3 regions of the Streptomyces sp. NPDC101227 genome follow, and region 3 is predicted to be linked to each of the others. Evidence: predicted binding sites of a transcription regulator. Region 3 holds the regulator's gene; each other region holds the start of a gene.
What was found. Region 3 encodes HrcA, which represses chaperone genes, less so after heat shock. Its sites were predicted from a motif close to TTNGCACTCNGNNNNNCNGAGTGCNAA; they were not measured.
Positions count from the first base shown of each region.

Region 1: groES (co-chaperone GroES) is a predicted target of HrcA. The motif match lies at 3,180-3,206, and genes of this name have one in related genera.
Region 2: groL (chaperonin GroEL) is a predicted target of HrcA. The motif match lies at 2,840-2,866, and genes of this name have one in related genera.

Region 1 covers NZ_JBIWOD010000004.1:366,588-372,369, forward strand. The annotation lists gene ACIRPT_RS11215 (hydroxyacid dehydrogenase) at 1-864, shown strand, start outside; gene groL (chaperonin GroEL) at 955-2,577, opposite strand; gene groES (co-chaperone GroES) at 2,724-3,032, opposite strand; gene ACIRPT_RS11230 (FtsW/RodA/SpoVE family cell cycle protein) at 3,513-4,892, shown strand; gene ACIRPT_RS11235 (polysaccharide deacetylase family protein) at 4,916-5,782, opposite strand, start outside.
Region 2 covers NZ_JBIWOD010000006.1:115,385-121,166, reverse strand. The annotation lists gene ACIRPT_RS15640 (ADP-ribosyltransferase domain-containing protein) at 1-934, shown strand, start outside; gene groL (chaperonin GroEL) at 1,053-2,675, opposite strand; gene ACIRPT_RS15630 (cold-shock protein) at 3,031-3,234, opposite strand; gene ACIRPT_RS15625 (MoaD/ThiS family protein) at 3,714-3,992, opposite strand; gene thrC (threonine synthase) at 4,048-5,370, opposite strand; SAM riboswitch class I at 5,388-5,539, opposite strand; gene ACIRPT_RS15615 (glucosyl-3-phosphoglycerate synthase) at 5,724-5,782, shown strand, end outside.
Region 3 covers NZ_JBIWOD010000003.1:312,164-317,945, reverse strand. The annotation lists gene ACIRPT_RS08200 (16S rRNA (uracil(1498)-N(3))-methyltransferase) at 1-383, opposite strand, end outside; gene ACIRPT_RS08195 (nitronate monooxygenase) at 380-1,486, opposite strand; gene dnaJ (molecular chaperone DnaJ) at 1,676-2,812, opposite strand; gene hrcA (heat-inducible transcriptional repressor HrcA) at 2,815-3,831, opposite strand; gene ACIRPT_RS08180 (MBL fold metallo-hydrolase) at 4,060-4,797, shown strand; gene ACIRPT_RS08175 (DUF3097 domain-containing protein) at 4,845-5,678, shown strand; gene ACIRPT_RS08170 (Uma2 family endonuclease) at 5,656-5,782, opposite strand, start outside.

The sequences.
Region 1 (5,782 bases), on a different contig from region 3:
GCCGCCCTCGCCCGCGCCGAGGTGCTCCTCACCTGCTGGGGCGCCCCGCCGCTCACCGAACGCGTCCTGGCGGCCGCACCCCGCCTGCGCGCCGTCGTCCACGCCGCCGGCTCCGTCAAACACCACATCACCGAGGCCTGCTGGCAGCGCGGCCTCGCCGTCACCTCGGCCGCCGCCGCCAACGCGCTGCCGGTCGCCGAATTCACCCTCGCCGCGATCCTCTTCGCGGGCAAGCGCGTCCTGCACACCGCCCACCGCTACCGCACCCTGCGCGCCCCGCACGACTGGCTGCACGAACTGAGCGGCGCCGGCAACCACGGCCGCACCGTCGGCATCATCGGTGCCTCCCGTATCGGCCGCCGCGTGATCGCACTCCTCCAGCCCTTCGACCTGCGGGTCCTCCTCCACGACCCGTACGTCGACCCCGCCGAGGCCGCCCGCCTGGGCGCCACCCTCGTCCCCCTCGACACCCTCTGCGCCGCCGGCGACATCGTCACCGTGCACGCCCCCCAGCTGCCCGCCACCCACCATCTGCTCGGCGCCCGCGAACTGGCCCTGATGCCCGACGGCGCCACCCTGATCAACACCGCCCGCGGCTCGCTCATCGACGAAGCGGCCCTCCTCCCCGAGCTGTGGACCGGCCGCCTGAACGCCGTCCTCGACGTCACCGACCCCGAACTCCCGCCCCCCGACTCCCCGTTGTACGACCTCCCCAACGTCCTGCTGACCCCGCACATCGCCGGCTCCCTCGGCGGCGAACTCCACCGCATGGCCGACCTGGCCCTGGACGAACTCGAGCGCTACACCCGCGGCCTGCCCTTCGACGATCCCGTACGGCCGGAGGGGCTGGGCCGCTCGGCGTGAGCGGCGGACAAGGCCGAGGCCCGGCCCCCGCATCAGCGGGGACCGGGCCTCGAAGCCGTACCGGATTACTGCACGCGCTCAGCGCACGTGTCAGTGGGTGTGGCCGTGGCCGTGACCGGCCTCGGGCTCCTCCTCCGCCGGCTTCTCGACGACCAGGGTCTCGGTCGTCAGCAGCAGCGAGGCGATGGAGGCGGCGTTCTCCAGGGCGGAGCGGGTGACCTTGACCGGGTCGATGACGCCGGCCTTGACCAGGTCGCCGTACTCGCCGGTGGCCGCGTTGAAGCCGTTGCCCTTGTCCTGCTCGGCAACCTTGGCGGTGATCACGTAGCCCTCGAGGCCCGCGTTCTCGGCGATCCAGCGCAGCGGCTCGACGGCGGCGCGGCGGACGACGGCGACACCGGTGGCCTCGTCGCCCTCCTTGCCGAGGTTGCCCTCGAGCACCTTGACGGCGTGGACCAGAGCGGAGCCACCACCGGAGACGATGCCCTCCTCGACCGCGGCGCGGGTCGCGGAGATGGCGTCCTCCAGACGGTGCTTCTTCTCCTTGAGCTCGACCTCGGTGGCCGCACCCACGCGGATGACGCAGACGCCACCGGCGAGCTTGGCGAGGCGCTCCTGGAGCTTCTCGCGGTCCCAGTCCGAGTCGGTGGACTCGATCTCGGCCTTGATCTGGGCGACGCGGCCCTCGACGTCGGCGCTGTTGCCGCCGCCGTCGACGATGGTGGTGTCGTCCTTGGTGACGGTCACGCGGCGGGCGGTGCCCAGCACGTCCAGACCGGCCTGGTCGAGCTTGAGGCCGACCTCCTCGGCGATGACGGTGGCACCGGTGAGGGTGGCCATGTCGCCGAGCATCGCCTTGCGGCGGTCACCGAAGCCGGGGGCCTTGACGGCGACGGCGTTGAAGGTGCCACGGATCTTGTTGACGACCAGGGTGGAGAGCGCCTCGCCCTCGACGTCCTCGGCGATGATCAGCAGCGGCTTGGAGGCGCCGGCCTGGATGACCTTCTCCAGCAGCGGCAGCAGGTCCTGGATCGAGCCGATCTTGCCCTGGTGGATGAGGATGTACGGGTCGTCGAGGACGGCCTCCATCCGCTCCTGGTCGGTGACCATGTAGGGCGAGAGGTAGCCCTTGTCGAAGGCCATGCCCTCGGTGAAGTCCAGCTCCAGACCGAAGGTGTTGGACTCCTCGACGGTGATCACACCGTCCTTGCCGACCTTGTCCATCGCCTCGGCGATGAGCTCGCCGACCTGCTTGTCCTGCGCGGACAGGCCGGCCACGGCGGCGATGTCGGACTTGTCGTCGATCGGGCGGGCGGTGGCCAGCAGCTCGTCGGAGACGGCCTTGACCGCCGCGTCGATGCCCTTCTTCAGGGCGGCCGGGGAGGCACCCGCGGCGACGTTGCGCAGGCCCTCGCGGACCAGCGCCTGGGCCAGCACGGTGGCGGTGGTGGTGCCGTCACCCGCGATGTCGTTGGTCTTGGTCGCCACCTCCTTGACGAGCTGGGCGCCCAGGTTCTCGTACGGGTCCTCGACCTCGACCTCGCGCGCGATGGTGACACCGTCGTTGGTGATGGTCGGGGCGCCGAACTTCTTGTCGATGACGACGTTGCGGCCCTTGGGGCCGATCGTCACCTTCACCGTGTCGGCAAGCTTGTTGACGCCGCGCTCAAGGGCGCGACGGGCGTCTTCGTCGAACTTCAGGATCTTCGCCATGAGTTGCTTCAAGTCCTCTCGTTGCGATCGTCGGCCTCGCCGCCGTGACCGCTGTCGCTCATATCGCTCATACGAAACTGCGCCCCTGCCCCGGGTTGTTTAGACGCGGGAACCAGGGGCGCAGATCAAGGCAAAACGTGGGTGAGTTACTTCTCGATGATCGCGAGCACGTCGCGAGCCGAGAGGACGAGGTACTCCTCGCCGCTGTACTTCACCTCGGTGCCGCCGTACTTGCTGTAGAGGACGACGTCGCCGACCTTGACGTCGAGCGGCAGGCGCTCGCCGTTCTCGAAGCGGCCCGGGCCAACGGCCAGGACAGCGCCCTCCTGGGGCTTCTCCTTGGCAGTGTCCGGAATGACCAGGCCCGAAGCCGTGGTCTGCTCGGCGTCGAGCGGCTGGACCACAATGCGGTCCTCGAGCGGCTTGATGGCAACCTTGGAGCTGGTGGTCGTCACGATCCGACCTCCCCCTTCGGAGATCTCACGGGGTTAACTGTCTGAGGTGGCGACCAGGTGGATCCGTCGTCGCGGGTGCCGGACCTGCCCGTCGCGCATACTTGGCACTCCCCGGTGGAGAGTGCCAACGCCGAGACTATGACGCGGTTAGCACTCGGTCAAGCGGAGTGCCAATCGGGGCGCGGCCTGTCGTCCGCGCGGCCCCATCGGCGGCCGCCGGACGTCGAAAATCGGACACACCTCTCGCATCGGCCGCAACCGCACTCCCGGCTTCCTCGTCTCCTTTCCCGACCACCGAACTGACCCCCGAACCAACGACCGAACTGACTGCCGAGCCGGCTTCCGGCGTACGAACCTTCCCCCAGGTCTTGAGGACCAGGGCAGACCCCAAGGCGGAGGACCCGCGTGCACGGACAGACCAGCGCTCCCCGGACGGCCCGGAGGAGGAGACAGCGGCAGGAGAGCGACGTCGAACGCACGATGACGTTCGCCGCCCTCGCCCAGGCTCCCGACCGCCGCCGGACCGAGGCGTGGCTGCTGCTCCTCACCGTCGGGATCACCGTCCTCGGCTACGTCTGCACCGAGCTGACGATGAAGGGCGCGGTCTCCCGCGACCTGATCGTCTTCACCGCCGTCTTCGCTGCCGTCGCGCTGGTTCCGCATCTGCTGGTACGCCGCTTCGCGCCGCGCGCCGATCCGCTGATCCTGCCGTTGTCGACGCTGCTGACGGGCATCGGCCTGGTGCTGCTGCACCGGCTGGACATCACCTACAAGGCCAGCCCCACGCTGCTGCGGTCGATGGGCCAGGCCGCGGACGGCCAGCTGCTGTGGACGGTGATCGGGGTGGCGGTCTGCATGGGCGTGCTGCTGACGCTGCGCGATCACCGCACGCTGCAGCGCTATATCTATCTGACGATGGCGGGCGCGCTGGTGCTGCTGATGGCGCCGGCCTTCTTCGGCGCCGACCAGTTCGGGGCCAAGCGCTGGATTCTGCTGGGGCCGCTGTCCGTTCAGCCCGGCGAATTCGTCAAGGTCATGATCGCGGTGTTCTTCGCGGGCTATCTGACCGTCAAGCGCGATGCGCTGGCGCTGACCGGACAGCGCTTCCTGGGAGTGCAGCTGCCCGTGGCGCGCCAGCTCGGGCCGATCTTCACGATCTGGGCGATCAGCCTGCTGGTGCTGGTCTTCGAGCGGGACCTCGGCACCTCGCTGATCTTCTTCGGCGTCTTTGTGATCATGCTCTACATGGCCACCCAACGCACCAGCTGGGTGGCGTTCGGCCTGCTGATGGCCGTCGTCGGCGCGGCGGTCGTCGGCTCCCTGGAGCCGCATGTCCACGGCCGGGTCACCGCCTGGCTGGACCCCATGCGGGCGTACACCAAGGCGGGCCGGGCCGAGGGAATGTCCAACCAGCTCGCCGAGGCGCTCTTCAGCTTCGGCAGCGGCGGGATCGGCGGTACGGGGCTGGGGCAGGGCCATCCCGAACTGGTCGGCTTCGCCGGCAACAGCGACTTCATCCTGACCACCATCGGCGAGGAGCTGGGCCTGGCCGGGGTGACGGCCGTGATCCTGCTGTACGTCCTCCTGGGGCAGCGCGGTCTGCGGGTGGCGCTCTCCTCCCGCGACCCGTTCGGCAAGCTGCTGGCCGTCGGGCTCTCCAGCGCGCTGATCCTCCAGGTCTTCGTCGTTTCCGGCGGCGTCACCGGACTGATCCCGCTCACCGGCAAGGCGCTGCCGTTCCTCGCCAAGGGCGGCTCGTCACTCGTCGCGAACTGGGTGATGGTCGGGCTGCTGCTGCGGATCAGCGACACCGCCCAGCGCCGCCGCGAGCCGGTGGGCCCCCCGCCGCGCCCGCAGTAAGAGCCGTCCCGCAACCGGCCCGCTCACACATAGTCCTCCAGCGCCCCGATCGCAAAGCCCTGTGCGCGGGCCGTCCGCAGCACCTCGCGGGCCGCCTCCGGCAACGCCCCGTGCCGGCCCCGGTGGGGGTCGGTGCGGGCCAGGACGATGTCGCCGGGCTGCAGCCGGTGCCCCCGCTCGCGGTAGGCGATCCGGCCGGGGGAGGCCTCCTCGTTCCACAGTGGCACGACCCTGACGCCGCAGGCGGCCGCCATCCGCAGCGTCTCCAGCGTGTACGCGCCCAGCGGCGGCCTGAAGAGCGCCGGCCACCGGCCGCTCGCGCGCTTGCGCAGGTCCTGCTGGTCGCAGATCGCGTCGCGCTGCGCCGCCGCGGGAAGCGGTGGCAGCACGCGCTGGTGCGCCATGGGGAACGCGCTGTAGGGGACGTCGAGTTCGCGCATCATCCGGACGAAGTCCGGGTCCTTCGCGTCGGCGTCGTCGACCGTCAGGAACACGACCTTGGCGCGGGTCGGTACCCGGGCGATCACCGCGGGCAGTCCCGTGCCCTTGCCCCGGGCGAGCCGCGGCTCGGTCGTCAGGAACGGCTTGAAGGCCGGCGGCCGCGGCGGGCTGAGCGGCGCCCCGGCCAGCCCGTACCGCTTGGCCGCCGCCACCTGGCGCGCCTGCGCCCGCTCCAGCATCCGGGCCTGGGAGAGCAGGGCGCGGGGATCCGGGGCGACGACGGTCGGCCCGGCCCCCGGCTCGTTGTCGAGCAGGTCCTCGCCGCGCACCACGCCGCAGCCGGCGGCCAGCAACCCGAGTACGGAGAGGGCCGCCAGGCCCCGAGCCCTGGCGGCGGCCCCCGCGACCGCGCCCGTACCCTCGTCCCGTACACGGACGGATCGGAAAAG
Region 2 (5,782 bases), on a different contig from region 3:
ACTCCAGGAGAAGTACCCCGAGGTCGAAGTCCGCCATATCGACCACTGCAATCCGGCGGCGCAGGGCGATATCTTCTGCGAAGGCGACCATTTCGAAATGGTCAACGAGGCCCTCGCGTCGCTGGGCTCCGAGGCGATCGACTGGCTGCCGAGCAAGGGCTGGAACGAGCTCGCGGCGGAGGACGGCGGGAAGAACGGCGATATCGCCGATCGTATGGGCGCATTCATCGCGTCCACCATGGAACTGCACCAGCTGTATCTCGAGCGGCTCGCGAGCGTTAAGGACGAGGGGCTCGTCCTCCCCGCGATCACCGGTGTGTTCGACACCCCGCTCATGGATTTCAGCGACGCCGTCGCCCCGGTCGCCCGGCAACTGTCCGGTCTCGACCGGCACGTCTTGCTGTCGCACGAATTCGGCAAGCGGCGGGCGGACGAAGCGGCCGCCGGCCTGTCCGCCGACGCGATCGCCGCCCTCTACCTCTATACCTGCGAGTCCGCGTTCTACCGGGAGATCAACGCCATCCTGCGCACCCCGGACCGGGCCAAGGTCGTCCCCTACCTCCCGTACCTGCGGCTGCTGTTCTCGGCGGTGTCGGGGCTTCCCGCCCGCACGGAGCCGTTGTGGCGCGGGGTATCGCTGGACCTGCGCGCGCAGTACCCACTCGGGCGGACCGTGACCTGGTGGGGCGTGTCCTCGTGCACCTCCAAGCTCGGCGTGGCCCGGGCGTTCCTCGGCGGCCGCGGCAAGCGGACGCTCTTCGAGGTGGCACCCGTCCGGGCCGTGGGCATCCGCAGTTTCTCCGCGTTCACCGACGAGGAGGAATTCATCCTCCTGCCGGGCACACAACTCAAGGTGGCGGACGTCACGACCGAACGCGGCGGCCTGTGCACCGTGAAGCTGACCGAATTGGAAGAGCAGCCCCTGGTGTCCTGAGCGCGCGAGCGCGCCCGCCAACGCCGCCGGGGCGGTACCCCTCCTCTCGGAGGGGTACCGCCCCGGCGAACTTCTGGACGTGCGGCCCGGGAGGACCGGCAGTCTGATCCGTGACGGATCAGAAGTCCATGTCACCGCCCGGCATGCCGCCCGGAGCGGCCGCGGCGGCCTTCTCCGGCTTGTCGGCGATGACGGCCTCGGTGGTGAGGAACAGCGCGGCGATGGAGGCGGCGTTCTGCAGGGCAGAGCGGGTCACCTTCGCCGGGTCGAGGATGCCCTCGGCGATCATGTCGACGTACTCGCCGGTGGCGGCGTTCAGACCGTGGCCGACGGCCAGGTTGCGCACCTTCTCCACGACGACGCCACCCTCGAGACCACCGTTGACGGCGATCTGCTTGAGCGGGGCCTCCAGGGCGAGCTTCACGGCGTTGGCGCCGGTCGCCTCGTCACCGTCGAGCTCCAGCTTCTCGAACACCGCGGAGGCCTGGAGGAGGGCCACGCCACCGCCGGCGACGATGCCCTCTTCGACGGCCGCCTTCGCGTTGCGAACGGCGTCCTCGATGCGGTGCTTGCGCTCCTTGAGCTCAACCTCGGTGGCGGCACCGGCCTTGATGACCGCAACACCGCCGGCGAGCTTCGCCAGGCGCTCCTGCAGCTTCTCGCGGTCGTAGTCGCTGTCCGAGTTCTCGATCTCGGCGCGGATCTGGTTGACGCGGCCCTGGACCTGGTCGCTGTCGCCGGCACCGTCGACGATGGTGGTCTCGTCCTTGGTGATGACGACCTTGCGGGCGCGGCCCAGCAGGTCGAGACCGGCGTTCTCCAGCTTGAGGCCGACCTCCTCGGAGATGACGGTGCCACCGGTGAGGATGGCGATGTCGCCGAGCATGGCCTTGCGGCGGTCACCGAAGCCCGGGGCCTTGACGGCGACGGACTTGAAGGTGCCACGGATCTTGTTGACGACCAGGGTCGACAGGGCCTCGCCCTCGACGTCCTCGGCGATGATCAGCAGCGGCTTGCCGGACTGCATGACCTTCTCGAGCAGCGGAAGGAGGTCCTTCACGTTGCCGATCTTGGAGTTGACGATCAGGATGTACGGGTCATCCAGCGCCGCCTCCATGCGCTCCATGTCGGTCGCGAAGTACGCCGAGATGTAGCCCTTGTCGAAGCGCATACCCTCGGTGAGCTCCAGCTCCAGACCGAAGGTCTGGGACTCCTCGACGGTGATGACGCCTTCCTTGCCGACCTTGTCCATCGCCTCGGCGATGAGCTCGCCGATCTGGGTGTCGGCGGCGGAGATGGAGGCGGTCGAAGCGATCTGCTCCTTGGTCTCCACGTCCTTGGCCTGCTCGAGAAGGGCGGCGGAGACGGCCTCGACGGCCTTCTCGATGCCGCGCTTGAGGGCCATCGGGTTGGCGCCGGCCGCGACGTTGCGCAGGCCCTCGCGGACCAGGGCCTGGGCCAGGACGGTCGCGGTCGTCGTGCCGTCACCGGCGACGTCGTCCGTCTTCTTCGCGACCTCCTTGACCAGCTCGGCGCCGATCTTCTCGTACGGGTCCTCGAGCTCGATCTCCTTGGCGATGGAAACACCATCGTTGGTGATCGTGGGGGCGCCCCACTTCTTCTCGAGGACGACGTTGCGGCCCTTGGGGCCGAGGGTGACCTTGACGGCGTCGGCGAGCTGGTTCATCCCGCGCTCGAGACCGCGCCGTGCCTCCTCGTCGAACGCGATGATCTTGGCCATGTGAAGTGGTCCTCCCGGACATCGGGGTGGATTGCTCCGGACCGCGCTGGCGCCCGCGACGGACGGTCTGCTTGCCGTGTGGTTCCTTGCCCCACCCGGCCCGCGGACCTCACCGACCCGATCCTTGGTTATCACTCTCACCCGGAGAGTGCTAACGCCAATGATTAGCACTCGGCACCCCAGAGTGCAAGCGACTCCGGAGGAGTCTCATACAGGGGCGGTGGTCGGGCGACGGGCGGGCGCAAGCGGGTCTGGGGGGAGTCTCACCGCCCGGAGGGAGTCTCACCCCGCGCGCAAGAAGGCCCGCACCCCCTCAGGGGTGCGGGCCTTCCCGATGCTGCAGTCGGCCGGCGCCTCAGGCGCTCACCCGGACCATGTCCGCCTGCGGCCCCTTCTGGCCCTGCGAGATCTCGAACTCGACCCGCTGACCCTCCTCAAGGGTGCGGTAGCCGTCCATCTGAATCGCGCTGTAGTGGACGAATACATCCGCACCACCGTCGACCGCGATGAAGCCGTACCCCTTCTCCGCGTTGAACCACTTGACGGTGCCCTGAGCCATGCCTAACTCCCCTATTACTGGCCCTTGCGCAGGACCGCACTCCGCGGACCCGGGTCAGACCTCACCCCACGAAAGGCCCGTGGGGTGTGCGCCGGAACGCGTCGACCGCCGCTGAATGTATCCGCACCAATGCCCAGCGCAACAGGTCAATCGGACGAGAATTCCGGCGCCGAAGAATCGGTAATTATGCGGTGAAGTCGCGTTACGCCGGGGCAAGTCGGGCCGGGCATAGCTCACGTATCCGACAAATGCTGCACACACTTCGGGCACAACTCATCGCGATCACATATGCGTTGGGCACGCGCGCGGAGTTGTACGAGGGTCGTACGCGGGTTGTACGAGGGCCCGCACGAAGAAGATCGCCCCCATGCTATCGCCTTTCGCGACATGGAATTGCCCCATCCGCTTTTAGGCGGATGGGGCAATTCTCGCCACTCAGGCCGAGAGATGGCGCAAATCAGTTCCCGGCGCGAACGGGGTCAGCAGCCTCCGGCCACCGCCGGAATGATGGAGACGCCCGCGCCGTCCGGCGTCGGCGTCTCCAGGCCCTGCTCGAAGCGGACGTCGTCGTCGTTGACGTAGACGTTCACGAACCGGCGCAGCTTGCCCGCGTCGTCCAGCACTCGGGCCGCGATGCCGGTGTGGTTCTTCTCCAGGTCGGCGATCACCTCGGAGAGGGTCGCGCCCTCCGCGACGACCTCGGCCTCGCCGCCGGTGTACGTGCGGAGGATGGTGGGGATGCGGACCTTGACGCTCATGGGTTCTGCCTTCCAGCGACTGCGGGGTACGAGTTCAGGGGTGAGGGGCCGGGGCTCAGCCGGACAGGCCGGCCGCGCGGAACGCGTCCAGGCTCGGCCGGATGGTGGCCGTGGGCCCGGCGGCGACGGCGTCAAGCGTCTTGAGGCCGTCACCGGTGTTGAGGATGACGGTGGTCAGGGCCGGGTCGAGCAGACCGTCCTCGATCAGCTTCTTGGTGACGCCGACGGTCACGCCGCCCGCGGTCTCCGCGAAGATCCCTTCCGTCTGCGCCAGCAGCCTGATCGCGTCCACGACCTGCTCGTCGTTGACATCCTCCACCGCGCCGCCCGTACGGCGCGCGATGTCGAGCACATACGGCCCGTCGGCCGGGTTGCCGATGGCCAGCGACTTGGCGATGGTGTTCGGCTTCTGGGGGCGTACGACGTCGTGCCCGGCCTTGAAGGCCGCCGACACCGGCGAGCAGCCCTCGGCCTGGGCGCCGAAGATCTTGTACGGCTTGTCCTCGACCAGGCCGAGGGCGATCAGCTCCTTGAGCCCCTTGTCGATCTTCGTGAGCTGGGAGCCGGAGGCGATCGGGATGACGATCTGGTCCGGGAGCTCCCAGCCCAGCTGCTCGCAGATCTCGTACGCCAGGGTCTTGGAACCCTCGCCGTAGTACGGGCGGAGGTTGACGTTCACAAAGCCCCAGCCCTCGCCGAGCGGGTCCCCGATGAGCTCCGAGCAGAAGCGGTTGACGTCGTCGTAATTGCCCTCGATGCCGACCAGGTCGCCGCCGTAGACCGCGGCCATGACGACCTTGCCGGCCTCCAGGTCGTGCGGGATGAACACGCAGGACTTGAAACCGGCGCGACGGGCGGCGGCGCCGACCGCACCCGCGAGGTTGCCGGTGGAGGAGCAGGAGAGGGTGGTGAAACCGAAGGCGCGGGCGGCCTCGACGGCGATCGCGACGACACGGTCCTTGAAGGAGTGCGTCGGGTTGCCGGAGTCGTCCTTGACGTACAGGCCGCCCGTGACGCCCAGCTCGGCGGCGAGGCGGTCGGCCTTGACGAGCTTGGTGAAGCCGGGGTTGAGGTTCGGCTTGTCGGCCACGTCGGCGGGGACGGGCAGCAGCGGGGCGTAGCGCCAGATGTTGTTCGGTCCGGCCTCGATCCGCTTCTTCAGGCCCTCAGGATCGCCGCTCGGCAGGTCGTACGCCACTTCGAGCGGCCCGAAACATTCCTGGCAGGCGAAGATGGGACCGAGATCGAAGCGCTGCCCGCACTCGCGGCAGGAGAGCGCGACGGCCGGGCCCAGAGCGATGGGGGTCCCCCCTGGACGGAGCTCGCCGGAGTCCTTGGGGGAGGGGGTGGTGGCGGTTTCGGTGACTTGCACAGCCATGGAGGCGAGGCCCTTTCTCCTCATCTTCCTCGCGGCGCATCTCGCCACGAGACGGATTTGGCACCTTCCCTAGCCGGGAGCCTCGCGCGCGCAGCAACTGCGGCGGAGACCGGCTGGAGGGTTGCCGGGGCTTCAACGGGCCGTATCCCTCTGCCCCTCTGGATGAGCGGTATGGCGCTGGGCCGAAACCCAGGCGTTTGTGGCGGTGACCCCGGCATGCGACGGTCATCCGCGTTGTTCAAGACTGTAACCGAAGGCACTGACAGTTGAGATAGTCGTCCGAACCGCGAGATGGATCACACAATGGATCACCAACGGGCCCCTGGCCCGGCGGCCACCGAGGAGTCGTAGACGTGCTGGAAGAGGTGGAGCGCTGGCTCAGCAGCCGCTCCTGGTCCGCGGCCGATCGCCC
Region 3 (5,782 bases):
TTGGCGGCCCGCTCGCCCTTCCACTGGGTGACGCAGCGCGCCGCCGGCCAGGGGACGATGGCGTCGACGCCGGTCTCGGTCATCGTTTCGACGGCCAGTTCGCCGCGGTCGCCCTTGGGCAGCGCCTGGACGACGGTGAGGGTGGGTGTCGGCCGGGCCTCGGTGTGGACGTCGCCGATCTCGACGGTGAGGCGGTCCTTGCCCTCGACGGCGGCGACCGCGCCGGAGGCGCCCGTTCCGTGACCGTCCGTCAGCACGATCTCCTCGCCCACCCGCAGCCGCCGCACCGACACCGCGTGCCGGCCCTCCGGCCCGTCCAGGGTCAGCGTCCCGCCGGCCCGTACGTCCGCGAGCGAATCGACGAGAAAGACGGGGGCGGTCATGACGCGGTACCGGCGCCCGCGCCGTCGCCGGGGCGGCTCAACGCGGCGCGTGCCAGGTCCAGTTCGGCCGACAGCACCTCGACCAGCTGCCCGGCCGGCAGTTCGCGGGCCATCCGGTGGCCCTGCCCGGCCCACAGCGCCATGCCCTGCGCATCGCCCGCCTTGGCCGCGGCCTTGCGCAGCCCGGACGTGAGGTGGTGGACGGCGGGGTAGGCGGCCGGGGCGTACGGGCCGTGCTCGCGAAGGAAACGGTTCACCAGCCCGCGGGCCGGGCGCCCGGAGAACGCCCGGGTCAGCTCGGTACGGGTGAACAGCGGGTTGGTCAGCGCCTGCTTGTGCAGGGGGTTGGCACCCGATTCGGGCGTCGCGAGGAAGGCCGTGCCGAGCTGCGCCATCGCGGCACCGGCGGCCAGTGCGGCGGCGATCTGCGAGCCGCGCATCAGGCCGCCCGCGGCGATGATCGGGATCTGCACCGCCTCGTAGACCTGGGCGACGAGCGAGAGCAGCCCGATGCCCGCGCCGGTGCCGTCGGACTGCGGGTCGTCGCGGTGGGTGCTCTGGTGACCGCCCGCCTCGATGCCCTGGACACAGACCGCATCCGCGCCCGACCACTGCGCGGCCTGCGCCTCGGCCGCGGTGGTGACCGTCACGACGGTGTACGTACCGACCTTGGCGAAGGCGTCGAGCACCGCGCGGGAGGGGCAGCCGAAGGCGAACGAGACCACCGGCACCGGGTCCTCACGCAGGATCGCCAGCTTGGCCTCGTAGCCGTCGTCGGAGCCGCCGTACGGGTCGAGTTCGGCGATCGGGCTCTCGTACCAGGCCGCTTCGCCCGCGAGCTGCTCGCGGTAGACCTCGACCGGGGTGGTGTCGGCGAGGCTGGGCTGCGGCATGAACAGGTTGACGCCGAAGGGCCGGCCGGTCAGCCCGCGCAGCTGTTTGATCTCCTGATACATGCCGTCGGCGGTTTTGTACCCGGCGGCGAGGAAGCCGAGACCGCCGGCTTCACTGACGGCGGCGGCGAGCTCCGGGCGAGCGGCGCCGCCCGCCATGGGGGCCTGCACGATCGGGTAGCGGCAGAGATCGGTCAGCGGGGTGGGCATAACCACATCGTGTCACGCCCACCGCCACACTCCGAACCAGGGCCGGACCAAGATCCAGGCTCCGCCTGCGCCCCAGCCCCCAACGGCCTACCGCCCGTTGAACGCATCCTTCAACCGCGAGAACAACCCCTGCTGCCCCGGCTGACCGCGCCTGCCCGGGGACAACCCCCGGACCCCCGGCCGACTCACCTACCGCCCGTTGAACGCATCCTTCAACCGCGAGAACAACCCCTGCTGCCCCGGCTGGAACTGCCCCGTCGGGCGTTCCTCGCCGCGGAGCTTGGCCAGCCGGCGCACCAGCTCCTCCTGCTCGGGGTCGAGCTTGGTGGGCGTCTGCACCTCGACATGGACGATCAGGTCGCCGCGGCCGCCGCCGCGCAGATGTGTCACACCGCGCTGGTGCAGCGGGATCGACTGGCCGGACTGGGTGCCGGGCCGGACGTCGATCTCCTCCACCCCGTCGAGCGTCTCCAGCGGGCATTTGGTGCCCAGTGCCGCCGCCGTCATGGGGATGGTGACCGTGCAGTGCAGATCGTCGCCGCGCCGCTGGAAGACCGGGTGCGCCAGCTCGTGGATCTCGACGTAGAGGTCACCTGCCGGGCCGCCGCCGGGGCCGACCTCGCCCTCGCCCGCAAGCTGGATCCGCGTCCCGTTGTCGACACCGGCGGGGATCTTCACCGTCAGCGTGCGGCGGGAGCGGATCCGGCCGTCGCCGGCGCACTCGGGGCACGGCGTCGGCACGACCGTACCGAAGCCCTGGCACTGCGGGCACGGCCGCGATGTCATGACCTGGCCGAGGAAGGACCGGGTGACCTGCGAGACCTCGCCGCGGCCGCGGCACATGTCACAGGTCTGCGCGGAGGTGCCGGGCGCCGCGCCCTCGCCGGTGCACGTCGTGCAGACGATGGCGGTGTCGACCTGGAGGTCCTTGGTCGTGCCGAAGGCCGCTTCGTTCAGCTCGATGTCGAGCCGGATCATGGCGTCCTGGCCGCGGCGGGTGCGCGAGCGCGGGCCCCGCTGCGAGGCCGTGCCGAAGAAGGCGTCCATGATGTCGGAGAAGTTGCCGAAGCCGGCGCCGAAGCCGCCCGCGCCACCGCCGCCGCCCGACTGCGAGAGCGGGTCGCCGCCGAGGTCGTAGACCTGCTTCTTCTGCGGGTCCGACAAGACCTCGTAAGCGGCGTTGATCTCCTTGAACCGCTCCTGGGTCTTCGGGTCCGGGTTCACGTCCGGGTGCAGCTCACGCGCCAGCCGACGGAAGGCCTTCTTGATCTGGTCCTGCGAGGCATCGCGACTGACGCCGAGAACCGAGTAGTAATCCGTGGCCACTTTTACGACTCCGCGAGGATTTGTCCGACGTAACGTGCCACTGCGCGTACCGCTCCCATCGTTCCGGGGTAGTCCATGCGGGTCGGTCCGACCACGCCGAGTTTGGCGACTGCCTCGTCGCCCGAACCGTAACCGACCGCGACGACCGATGTGGACGTCAGGCCTTCGTGGGCATTCTCATGCCCGATACGTACGGTCATGCCCGAGTCCTTGGCCTCCCCCAGCAGCTTGAGCAGCACCACATGCTCCTCAAGGGCCTCCAGCACCGGGCGGATGGTCAGGGGAAAATCGTGCCCGAAGCGCGTGAGATTGGCCGTTCCGCCGATCATCAGCCGCTCTTCGGTCTCCTCCACCAGAGTTTCCAGCAACACCGACAGCACTGTCGAGACCGTGCCGCGGTCGTCCTGCTCGAAGGACTCCGGGAGATCCTGCACCAACTGCGGCACATCCGCGAACCGGCGCCCCACCACCCGGCTGTTGAGCCGCGCCCGCAGATCCGCGAGCGAGGTCTCGCCGAACGGCGCCTGGCAGTCGATCAGCCGCTGCTCGACCCGTCCGGTGTCCGTGATCAGTACGAGCATCAGCCGGGCCGGGGCCAGCGCCAGCAGCTCGACATGCCGGACCGTGGACCGGGTCAGGGACGGGTACTGCACGACGGCCACCTGGCGGGTCAGCTGCGCCAGCAGCCGGACCGTGCGGCCGACGACGTCATCGAGGTCGACGGCGCCGTCGAGGAAGTTCTGGATGGCCCGCCGCTCCGGGGAGGACAGCGGCTTGACGCCCGCCAGCTTGTCGACGAAGAGGCGGTAGCCCTTGTCGGTGGGGATCCGGCCGGCGCTGGTGTGCGGCTGGGCGATGAAGCCCTCGTCCTCCAGGGCCGCCATGTCGTTGCGGACCGTGGCCGGGGAGACGCCCAGCTGATGGCGCTCGGTGAGCGCCTTGGAGCCGACCGGCTCCTCCGTCCCGACATAGTCCTGGACGATGGCGCGCAGCACTTCGAGCCTGCGTTCACTGAGCATCCTGCGCACCTCCAGTCCAGCCGTGTTGCCGTCTCGTCACTCCTGGCACTCGCACGGGCCGAGTGCCAGACCCGGAAGCCAGTGTACGGCCGGGTAGCACAGCTGCGGCAAGAGCGACCGCAACGATCGACTGCCAATGCGCCGCCCGATGACCGTGATCGGCCGTTGTGGCCGGTCTCTGACGCGTTCCGTCAGGCAACGCTATCGCGATGGAGCTAGCGTCTCGGTATGCGCACTGCTTGGGAAGAGGCCGGGTGGGAACCGCTCGGTGAAGGCGTCGCCCGGCGCCGGATGCCGGGCTGGGACGAGACGATCGGCGTGATCGCCGGATCTGCCGGGGTGATGATCGTCGACACCGGCGCATCCATCCGCGACGGCGCCGATCTACGCCGCGCGATCCGCGGCGTGCTGGGCCGGGAAGTGACGCATATCGCGCTCACCCACCCGCATTTCGATCACGTCCTGGGCACCGCCGCCTTCGCTGGCGTCGAGGTGTTCGGCGCGGCCGGGCTGAGCGATCTGCTCCGGCGCGACCGGGACGAGCTGCGGCGGGACGCGGTACGGCACGGCCTGGACCCGGAAGCCGCCGCGGAGGCCGCGGATCTGCTGGTCCGCCCGCACCATCACGTCCACGGCGAACTGACCGTCGACCTCGGCGACCGGCAGGTGCTGCTCGCCAATGTCGGCCCCGGCCACACCGCCCACGACCTGGCCGTTCTCGTACCGGGCCGGGGCGGCGCCCCCGAGATCGTCTTCTGCGGCGACCTGGTCGAGGAGTCCGGGGAGCCGAACGCCGGCCTGGACTCGCTGCCCCAGCAGTGGCCGGCGGCCCTGGACCGGCTGCTGGCCCTGGGCGGCGAGGACGCCCGGTACGTACCGGGGCACGGGGCGGTCGTGGACGCCCGCTTCGTGCGCGCCCAGCGGGAGGCCCTGGCCATCCGCTTCGGCGTGCCGCCGGCCTCCTGAGAGAACCTCCCGCCCGCCCCTCACGAGAACAGGACCCTGACGCCTCCATGCGCAGCAAGCAGTACGGACCGGACCTCACCCCGCCCTGGAAGAAGCAGCGCCCCGCCCCCGAGGTACCGGCCGAGCCCGACCTCGTCGTCGAGGAGGTCACCACCGGCTTCTGCGGCGCCGTGATCCGCTGCGAGAAGACCGCCGAGGGCCCGGTCGTCACCCTTGAGGACCGCTTCGGCAAGCACCGGGTCTTCCCGATGACGCCGCGCGGCTTCCTGCTGGAGGGCCGTGTCGTCACCCTCGTACGGCCCCAGGGCCGCCCGGCGCCGGCCGGTCCGGCCCGTACCGCGTCGGGCTCACTCGCCGTGCCCGGCGCCCGCGCCCGGGTCGCGCGCGCCGGGCGCATTTATGTGGAGGGGCGGCACGACGCGGAGCTGGTCGAGCGGGTGTGGGGCGACGATCTGCGCATCGAGGGCGTGGTCGTGGAGTACCTGGAGGGGATCGACGACCTGCCGGCGATCGTGCGGAGCTTCGCGCCGGGGCCGGATGCGCGGCTGGGGGTGCTGGTGGATCACCTGGTGCCGGGCTCGAAGGAGTCGCGGATCACGGCGGCGGTGACCGGGGAGCATGCGCTGGTGGTGGGCCACCCGTACATCGACGTGTGGGAGGCGGTGAAGCCGGCGTCGGTGGGGATCGCGGCGTGGCCGAGGGTCCCGCGCGGCCAGGACTGGAAGACGGGCGTGTGCCGGGCGCTGGGCTGGCCGGAGAACACGGGAGCGGCGTGGCAGCGGATTCTGGGCTGCGTGCGGTCGTACAAGGACCTGGAGCCGGCGTTGCTGGGGCGGGTGGAGGAGCTGATCGACTTCGTTACGGTCGGCGGTGCGGCCTGACGTTCGGGAGGGTGCCGAACTCTGAGGTGTCCAGTTCGATGCCGAGGAGGTCCAGTGGCACGGATTCGCCGAACTTGTAGATCGACTGGACCCGGTAGTCGGCA